One region of the Metapseudomonas furukawaii genome, then DNA from elsewhere that is predicted to be linked to it. Evidence: predicted binding sites of a transcription regulator. Region 1 holds the regulator's gene; each other region holds the start of a gene.
The links. The regulator FliA, encoded in region 1, starts transcription of late flagellar genes. The targets are predictions, from matches to a motif close to CTAAAGTTTNNNNNNNNNNNGCCGNTAA.
Positions count from the first base shown of each region.

Region 2: KF707C_RS09500 (methyl-accepting chemotaxis protein) is a predicted target of FliA. The motif match lies at 831-858, and genes of this name have one in related genera.
Region 3: KF707C_RS10765 (methyl-accepting chemotaxis protein) is a predicted target of FliA. The motif match lies at 1,437-1,464, and genes of this name have one in related genera.

Region 1 covers NZ_AP014862.1:4,351,379-4,353,641, forward strand. Annotated here, with positions in the region: gene KF707C_RS20105 (protein phosphatase CheZ) at 1-402, opposite strand, end outside; gene KF707C_RS20110 (chemotaxis response regulator CheY) at 422-796, opposite strand; gene fliA (RNA polymerase sigma factor FliA) at 879-1,625, opposite strand; gene fleN (flagellar synthesis regulator FleN) at 1,622-2,263, opposite strand, start outside.
Region 2 covers NZ_AP014862.1:2,046,653-2,048,915, forward strand. Annotated here, with positions in the region: gene KF707C_RS09500 (methyl-accepting chemotaxis protein) at 1-803, opposite strand, end outside; gene acnA (aconitate hydratase AcnA) at 1,083-2,263, opposite strand, start outside.
Region 3 covers NZ_AP014862.1:2,310,617-2,312,879, forward strand. Annotated here, with positions in the region: gene KF707C_RS10765 (methyl-accepting chemotaxis protein) at 1-1,323, opposite strand, end outside; gene KF707C_RS10770 (undecaprenyl-diphosphate phosphatase) at 1,596-2,263, shown strand, end outside.

The sequences.
Region 1 (2,263 bases):
CCGGCGCATGAAGCGTCCCCACTGCTCGCGCAGCTGCAGGGCTTCGTCGCTGAGTCCGTTGAGCAATGGCGCACTCTCCTCCACCAGGTCCATGGTACGGTTGGCGGCCTTCTCGGTCATGTGCACCACGTAGCCCAGCCGGTCGGTCGCGTCGGCGATCTGCGACACTTCCTGGGCATGGGGCAGGCGCGGGTCGATCTGGAAGTTGACGATGGCGTTATGCAGCTCGCGGGTGAGCTTGCCGACCTCCAGGTACAGGCCGCGATCCCGGACCTGGTTGAGTTCTTGGATAAGTTGCACGGCGTCGGTGAAATTGCCTTTCTCCAGGCTGTCCACCAATTCCCGCGCACGGTCTTTCAGGGTCGACTCGAAGTCTCCCAGCAGGGGTTCTTTCTGGTCCATGGTGCCCTCGCGGCCGGCATCAGCCGTTGACCCGCTCGAAGATCTTCTCGATTTTTTCCTTCAGGACCTGGGCGGTGAAGGGCTTGACCACATAGCCGTTCACGCCGGCCTGGGCCGCTTCGATGATCTGGTCGCGCTTGGCTTCCGCGGTCACCATCAGGACTGGCAGGTGCTTCAGGCGTTCATCCGCCCGCACGGCGCGCAGCAGGTCGATGCCGGTCATGCCGGGCATGTTCCAGTCGGTGACGAGAAAGTCGAAGTTGCCGCTGTGGAGCATCGGCAGCGCCGTGGTGCCGTCGTCCGCTTCGGCGGTATTGGTGAAACCCAAATCGCGCAAGAGGTTCTTGATGATGCGTCTCATCGTCGAGAAATCGTCAACGATGAGGATTTTCATGTTCTTGTCCAAGTCGACCTCCGTACAGTCCTCAAACGCCCCTCTTGCCGGGCGCCGTTCAAATCTGGAAGCGGTGTGCCGTTCAGCGCGCGCGCCACTCGCCGAGACGCGCACGCAGGCGTGCGGCGCACTGGCTGTGCAATTGGCTGACCCGCGACTCGCTGACCCCCAGCACTTCCCCGATTTCCTTCAAATTCAGTTCTTCGTCGTAATACAGCGCCAGCACCAGGCGCTCACGCTCCGGCAGGTTCGCGATGGCATCGGCCAGCGCGGCCTGGAAGCGTTCTTCTTCCAGATCATGGGAGGGTGAGAATTGGGTGAAACCGGCGTCCTCGCGCACGCCGCCATGCTCGCCGTCCTGCAACAGGTCGTCGAAGCTGAACAGGCGGCTGCCCAAGGTGTCGCTCAGGATGCCGTAGTAGTCTTCGAGACTCAATCCAAGTTCGGCAGCAACTTCCTGATCTTTAGCGTCACGCCCCGTTCTCGCCTCGATAACGCGGATCGCGTCACTCACCATACGGGTGTTGCGGTGCACCGAACGCGGTGCCCAGTCGCCCTTGCGGACCTCGTCGAGCATGGCGCCGCGAATGCGGATGCCCGCGTAGGTTTCGAAGCTGGCACCCTTGGTGCCGTCGTATTTCTTGGAGGCTTCGAGCAAGCCGATCATCCCGGACTGCATCAGGTCTTCCACCTGCACGCTGGCCGGCAGGCGCGCGAGCAGGTGATAGGCGATGCGCTTGACCAGGGGGGCGTAGCGCTCGATCAACTGATGTTGCGAATCCCTTGCCTGTGTCTTGCCGTACATACGCAGTCCAGTAGCGGGTGTCATACGGGCGTTTCCGCGGGCGACTGTCTGACCAGACGCTCGACGAAGAACTCCAGGTGGCCTCTCGGATTGGCCGGCAGCGGCCAGCTGTCGACCTTCTGCGCGATGGCCTTGAAGGCCAGCGAGCACTTCGAGCGCGGGAAGGCCTCATAGACCGCGCGCTGCTTCTGTACCGCCTTGCGCACCGACTCGTCGTAGGGGACGGCGCCCACGTACTGCAGGGCGACATCCAGGAAGCGGTCGGTCACCTTGGTCAGCTTGGAGAAGAGGTTGCGCCCTTCCTGGGGGCTGTGGGCCATGTTGGCCAGAACCCGGAAGCGGCTCATGCCGTAATCGCGGTTGAGCAACTTGATAAGCGCGTAGGCGTCGGTGATGGAGGTGGGCTCGTCGCAGACCACCACTATGACTTCCTGCGCCGCGCGGACGAAGCTGACCACCGAGTCGCCAATCCCTGCGGCGGTGTCGATCACCAGCACATCGAGGTTGTCGCTGATATCGCTGAACGCCTGGATCAGGCCGGCGTGCTGCATGGGCGAGAGCTGCACCATGCTCTGGGTGCCGGAAGCGGCCGGGACGATACGGATGCCCCCCGGCCCCTGCAACAGCACGTCGCGCAGGTCGCATTCGCCATTGATCACATC
Region 2 (2,263 bases), 2.3 Mb from region 1:
GAGCTGTTGTGGGCCAGGGTATCGGCCTGGCGTGCCTGCTGGGTCAGGTGCTCGGCGGTGTCCTGCAGCCGGGTCAGGCAGGTCTTCAGGCGGGCTTCCTGGCTGAGCATGGCCATTTCCAGCCGTCCCTGGACGCCACGGCTGTCGGTGTACATCTGTGCGATCAGCGGGTCCGAGGTGGTCTGTTCGGCGAGGTGCAGCAGGCGCTTGATGCCCCGGTTCTGCCAAGCCAGGCCCACCAGGCCCAGGGGGACCGAGAGCAGGGCGGCCAGCAGGAAGCCCCAATGGGAGTTGAGCCAGACGCCGATGAGGAAGGCGATCTGGCTGATGAGGATGAACGGCAGCCAGTCCTGCAACACCGGCAACCACTTGTCCCGATTGGGAATGGCGGCCTTGCCGGCATTCAAGCGCTTGTAGAGTGCTTCGGCGCGACGCACCTGTTCGGCGGTGGGTTTGATCCGCACCGACTCGTAGCCGACGATCTGGCTGCCTTCGAAGATGGGCGTGACGTAGGCATTGACCCAGTAGTGATCACCGTTCTTGCAGCGGTTCTTCACGATGCCCATCCACGGGCGGCCTTGCTTGAGGGTGCTCCACATGTGCCCGAAAACGGCCGGGGGGACATCGGGGTGACGCACGAGGTTGTGGGGCGACCGAATCAGTTCTTCACGGCTGTAGCCGCTGATTTCCACGAAGGCCTCGTTGCAATAGGTGATGATGCCCTTGCTGTCCGTGGTGGAGATCAGACGCTGTTCGGTGGGGAAGCTGCGTTCCCGTTGGGTGATCGGTTGGTTGTTTCTCATGGTGTCCTTCCGCAAGGCTTACAGCATCTATCGGCATCCAGGCCACAAGGTTGAGCCCTTTTTCGGGGCGCTAGTCTAATCGGAATCGATTCCGCACGGTTTATGGCTTTTTGCCTTCGGACACTGGCTGGGCGGCCTGTACCCCGGTGAGCCCGGGGAACCACGTCCTGGGGACCGTGCCATGGGGCACCGGTTCTGCTCGTGACGATGGAGATTCGGCGGGGATGCCCCTTCCGGGAGCCCGGAGCGAGTCCGGGCTCCACGGACATGGACGCCTGATCAGGGGCTCAGCAATTGCCGCAGGACGTAGTGCAGGATGCCGCCGGCCTTGAAGTATTCCACTTCGTTCAGGGTGTCGATGCGGCAGAGCAGGCGAGCCTGATCGCGGGAGCCATCCTGGCGGCTGATTTCCAGGGTCAGTTCCATCTGCGGTTTGAGGTTCGCGCCATCGAGCCCAAGGATCGCCAGGGTTTCCTGGCCTGTGAGGTTGAGGGTCTTGCGGTCGTCGCCATCCCTGAACTGCAGGGGCAGCACCCCCATTCCCACCAGGTTGGAGCGGTGGATTCGCTCGAAGCTTTCGGCGATCACCGCCTTGACCCCCAGCAGGTTGGTGCCCTTGGCCGCCCAGTCACGGGATGAACCCGTGCCGTATTCCTTGCCGGCCACTATGACCAGGGGTGTGCCCTCGGCCTGGTAGCGCATGGCGGCGTCGTAGATGGCCAGCTTGTCGCCGCTGGGCACATGGAGGGTGTTGCCGCCTTCCTCGCCTCCGAGCATCTCGTTGCGAATGCGGATGTTGGCGAAGGTGCCGCGCATCATGACCTCGTGGTTGCCGCGCCGCGAGCCGTAGGAGTTGAAGTCCGCAGGCTGCACACCCCGCTGCTGCAGGTAGCGGCCGGCGGGGCTGTCGGCCTTGATGTTGCCGGCCGGGGAGATGTGGTCGGTGGTGACCGAGTCTCCCAGCAAGGCCAGGATTCGGGCATCGCGTACATCCTCCACCTTGGGCGGGGCTCCGGTGATGTCGTTGAAGAAGGGTGGGTGCTGGATATAGGTGGAGTCGGCCTGCCAGGCGTAGGTGTCTGACTCCGGCACCTGGATCGCGCGCCATTGCGCATCGCCGGTGAAGACTTCGGCGTATTCCTTGCGGAACATGGCGGTATCCACCTTGGCGATGGCCTCGGCGATCTCCGTCTGGCTGGGCCAGATGTCACGCAGGTAGACGGGCTGCCCATCGCTACCCAGGCCCAGGGGTTGCCCGCCGAGGTCGATCCTGACGCTGCCGGCCAGTGCATAGGCCACCACCAGGGGAGGCGAGGCGAGCCAGTTGGCCTTGACCAGGGGATGCACCCGGCCCTCGAAGTTGCGGTTACCGGACAGTACCGAAGCCACCGTCAGGTCGGCCTGCTGGATGGCCTTCTCGATGGGCTCCAGCAAGGGGCCCGAGTTGCCGATGCAGGTGG
Region 3 (2,263 bases), 2.0 Mb from region 1:
CGAGTTTTCCTGCAGGCGCAGGATCATCTGCTGGATTTCTTCCGTGGACTTCTGCGTGCGTTGGGCCAGCAGGCGCACCTCGTCGGCTACCACGGCGAAGCCCCGGCCCTGTTCACCGGCGCGAGCGGCCTCGATGGCCGCGTTCAGGGCCAGCAGGTTGGTCTGCTCGGCAATGGATCGGATGACCTCCAGCACGCTGCCGATCTGTGCGCTGTCCTGGGCCAGGGACTGGATAACGCCAACGGCCTTGCCGATGGTGGCGGAGAGCTGGTCGATGCGCTGCAGGCTGCTGTCGATGTTCTCCTGGCCAAGGCGTGCCTGCTCCTCGGCCTGGCGGACTTCGCCAGCCGCGTGCTCGGCGTTCTTCGCCACGTCCTGCACGCCGTAGGTGACCTGGTTGATGGCGGTGGCTACCTGCTCCATCTGCAGGGACTGCTGTTCGCTCTGGCGCAGGCCCTGGCTGGCGATGCCGTCCAGGTCGCCGGCGGCCCGGTCCAGCGCTCCGGCGGCATCCAGGGACTCGCGGATCACGCCGCGTAACTTGCCGGTGAAGGCATTGAAGTGCCCGCCCAGGGCGGTGATTTCGTCACGGCCGTGGGTGTCCAGGCCTCTGCTGAGGTCGCCTTCGCCATTGGCGATATCCGCCATGGCGGCCACCACCTCGTTCAGTGGTCGGGTGATGCTGCGGGCGATCAGTATCACCAGGAGCGCCATCAGTACCGCGATGGCCAGCCCCACCAGCGAGGCGCGCATGGCCTGGGCTCGGAACTCGCCGAGCATGTCGTCGATGTAGATGCCCGAACCCAGCACCCAGCCCCAGGGCTGGAATAACTGCACGTAGGAGACCTTGGGGATCGGTTCGCTGGAACCCGGCCTGGGCCAGCGGTAGTCGACGAAGCCGGCGCCCTGGTCGCGCGCGACCCGCACCATGTCATTGAACAGCGGTTTGCCGTCGGGGTCCTTGTAGCCGGACAGGTCCTGGCCCTCCAGCTTGGCGTTGGTCGGGTGCATCACCATCCGTGGCGTCAGGTCGTTGATCCAGAAGTAGTCGCCCTGGCCGTAGCGCAGGGCGCGAATGGCCTCCATGGCCTGCTTCTGCGCCTGCTCGCGGCTGAGGGTGCCGGCGGCTTCCAGGCCCTGGTAGTACTTCAGGACGCCGGCGGCGGTTTCCACCACGTGGCGGGTCTTCAGCTCCTTGTCCTGGTAGAGGTCATGATGGATCTGCTGCAGCATCACCACGCCGAGGGCGACCAGCATGAGGACCGCGACGATGAGGATCAGCCAGAGCCGGCGGCTGATCGGCAGGTTGCGCAAGCTGTGCATGGGCTGGGAACTCCTGTCTTCTTGTTATGGGGCGCATTGGCGGAAGCCGGGCAGCGGATGCGGCGACTGGCAATCCGCCTTTGGCCGCGATTTCCGCCTGACGCTCTGTTAGCATTTCGGCCCGCCGGGGCAAAGCTTAAGGTCATTCATCCCCGGAACCCGTTCATCGGAGCCCCGGTCTCATCGCCGAGCGGCATCCGCAGGGTGTCAGCCACTACTACATCACGCATGCAAGGGCGCGCCTGAGAGGCACGCTTTGGGGGAGTTGTTCGATGGATTTATGGACGGCCATGCAGGCCATCATCCTGGGGATAGTCGAGGGCCTGACCGAGTTCCTGCCCATCTCCAGTACGGGCCACCAGATCGTCGTGGCGGATCTGCTGGGCTTCACCGGCGAGCGCGCCATCGCCTTCAACATCATCATCCAGCTGGCGGCCATCCTGGCCGTGGTCTGGGAGTTCCGCCGCAAGATCTTCGACGTGGTGGTCGGACTGCCCACCCAGCGCGGTGCCCAGCGATTCACGGTCAACCTGATGGTGGCCTTCTTCCCTGCGGTCGTCCTCGGCATCGCCTTCGCGGACCTGATCCATCATTACCTGTTCAACCCCATCACCGTCGCCTCGGCGCTGGTGGTCGGCGGCGTGGCGATCCTCTGGGCGGAGAAGCGCGCCCATCGCATCCAGGCCGAGACCGTGGACGAGATGAACTGGACGCACGCGCTGAAGGTGGGGTTCGCCCAGTGCCTGGCGCTGATTCCGGGTACCTCGCGTTCGGGTGCCACCATCATCGGCGGCCTGCTGTTCGGGCTGTCGCGCAAGGCGGCCACCGAATTTTCCTTCTTCCTGGCCATGCCCACCATGGTGGGGGCGGCGGTCTACTCGGGCTACAAGTACCGCGACCTGTTCCAGCCCAGCGACCTGCCGGTGTTCCTGTTGGGCTC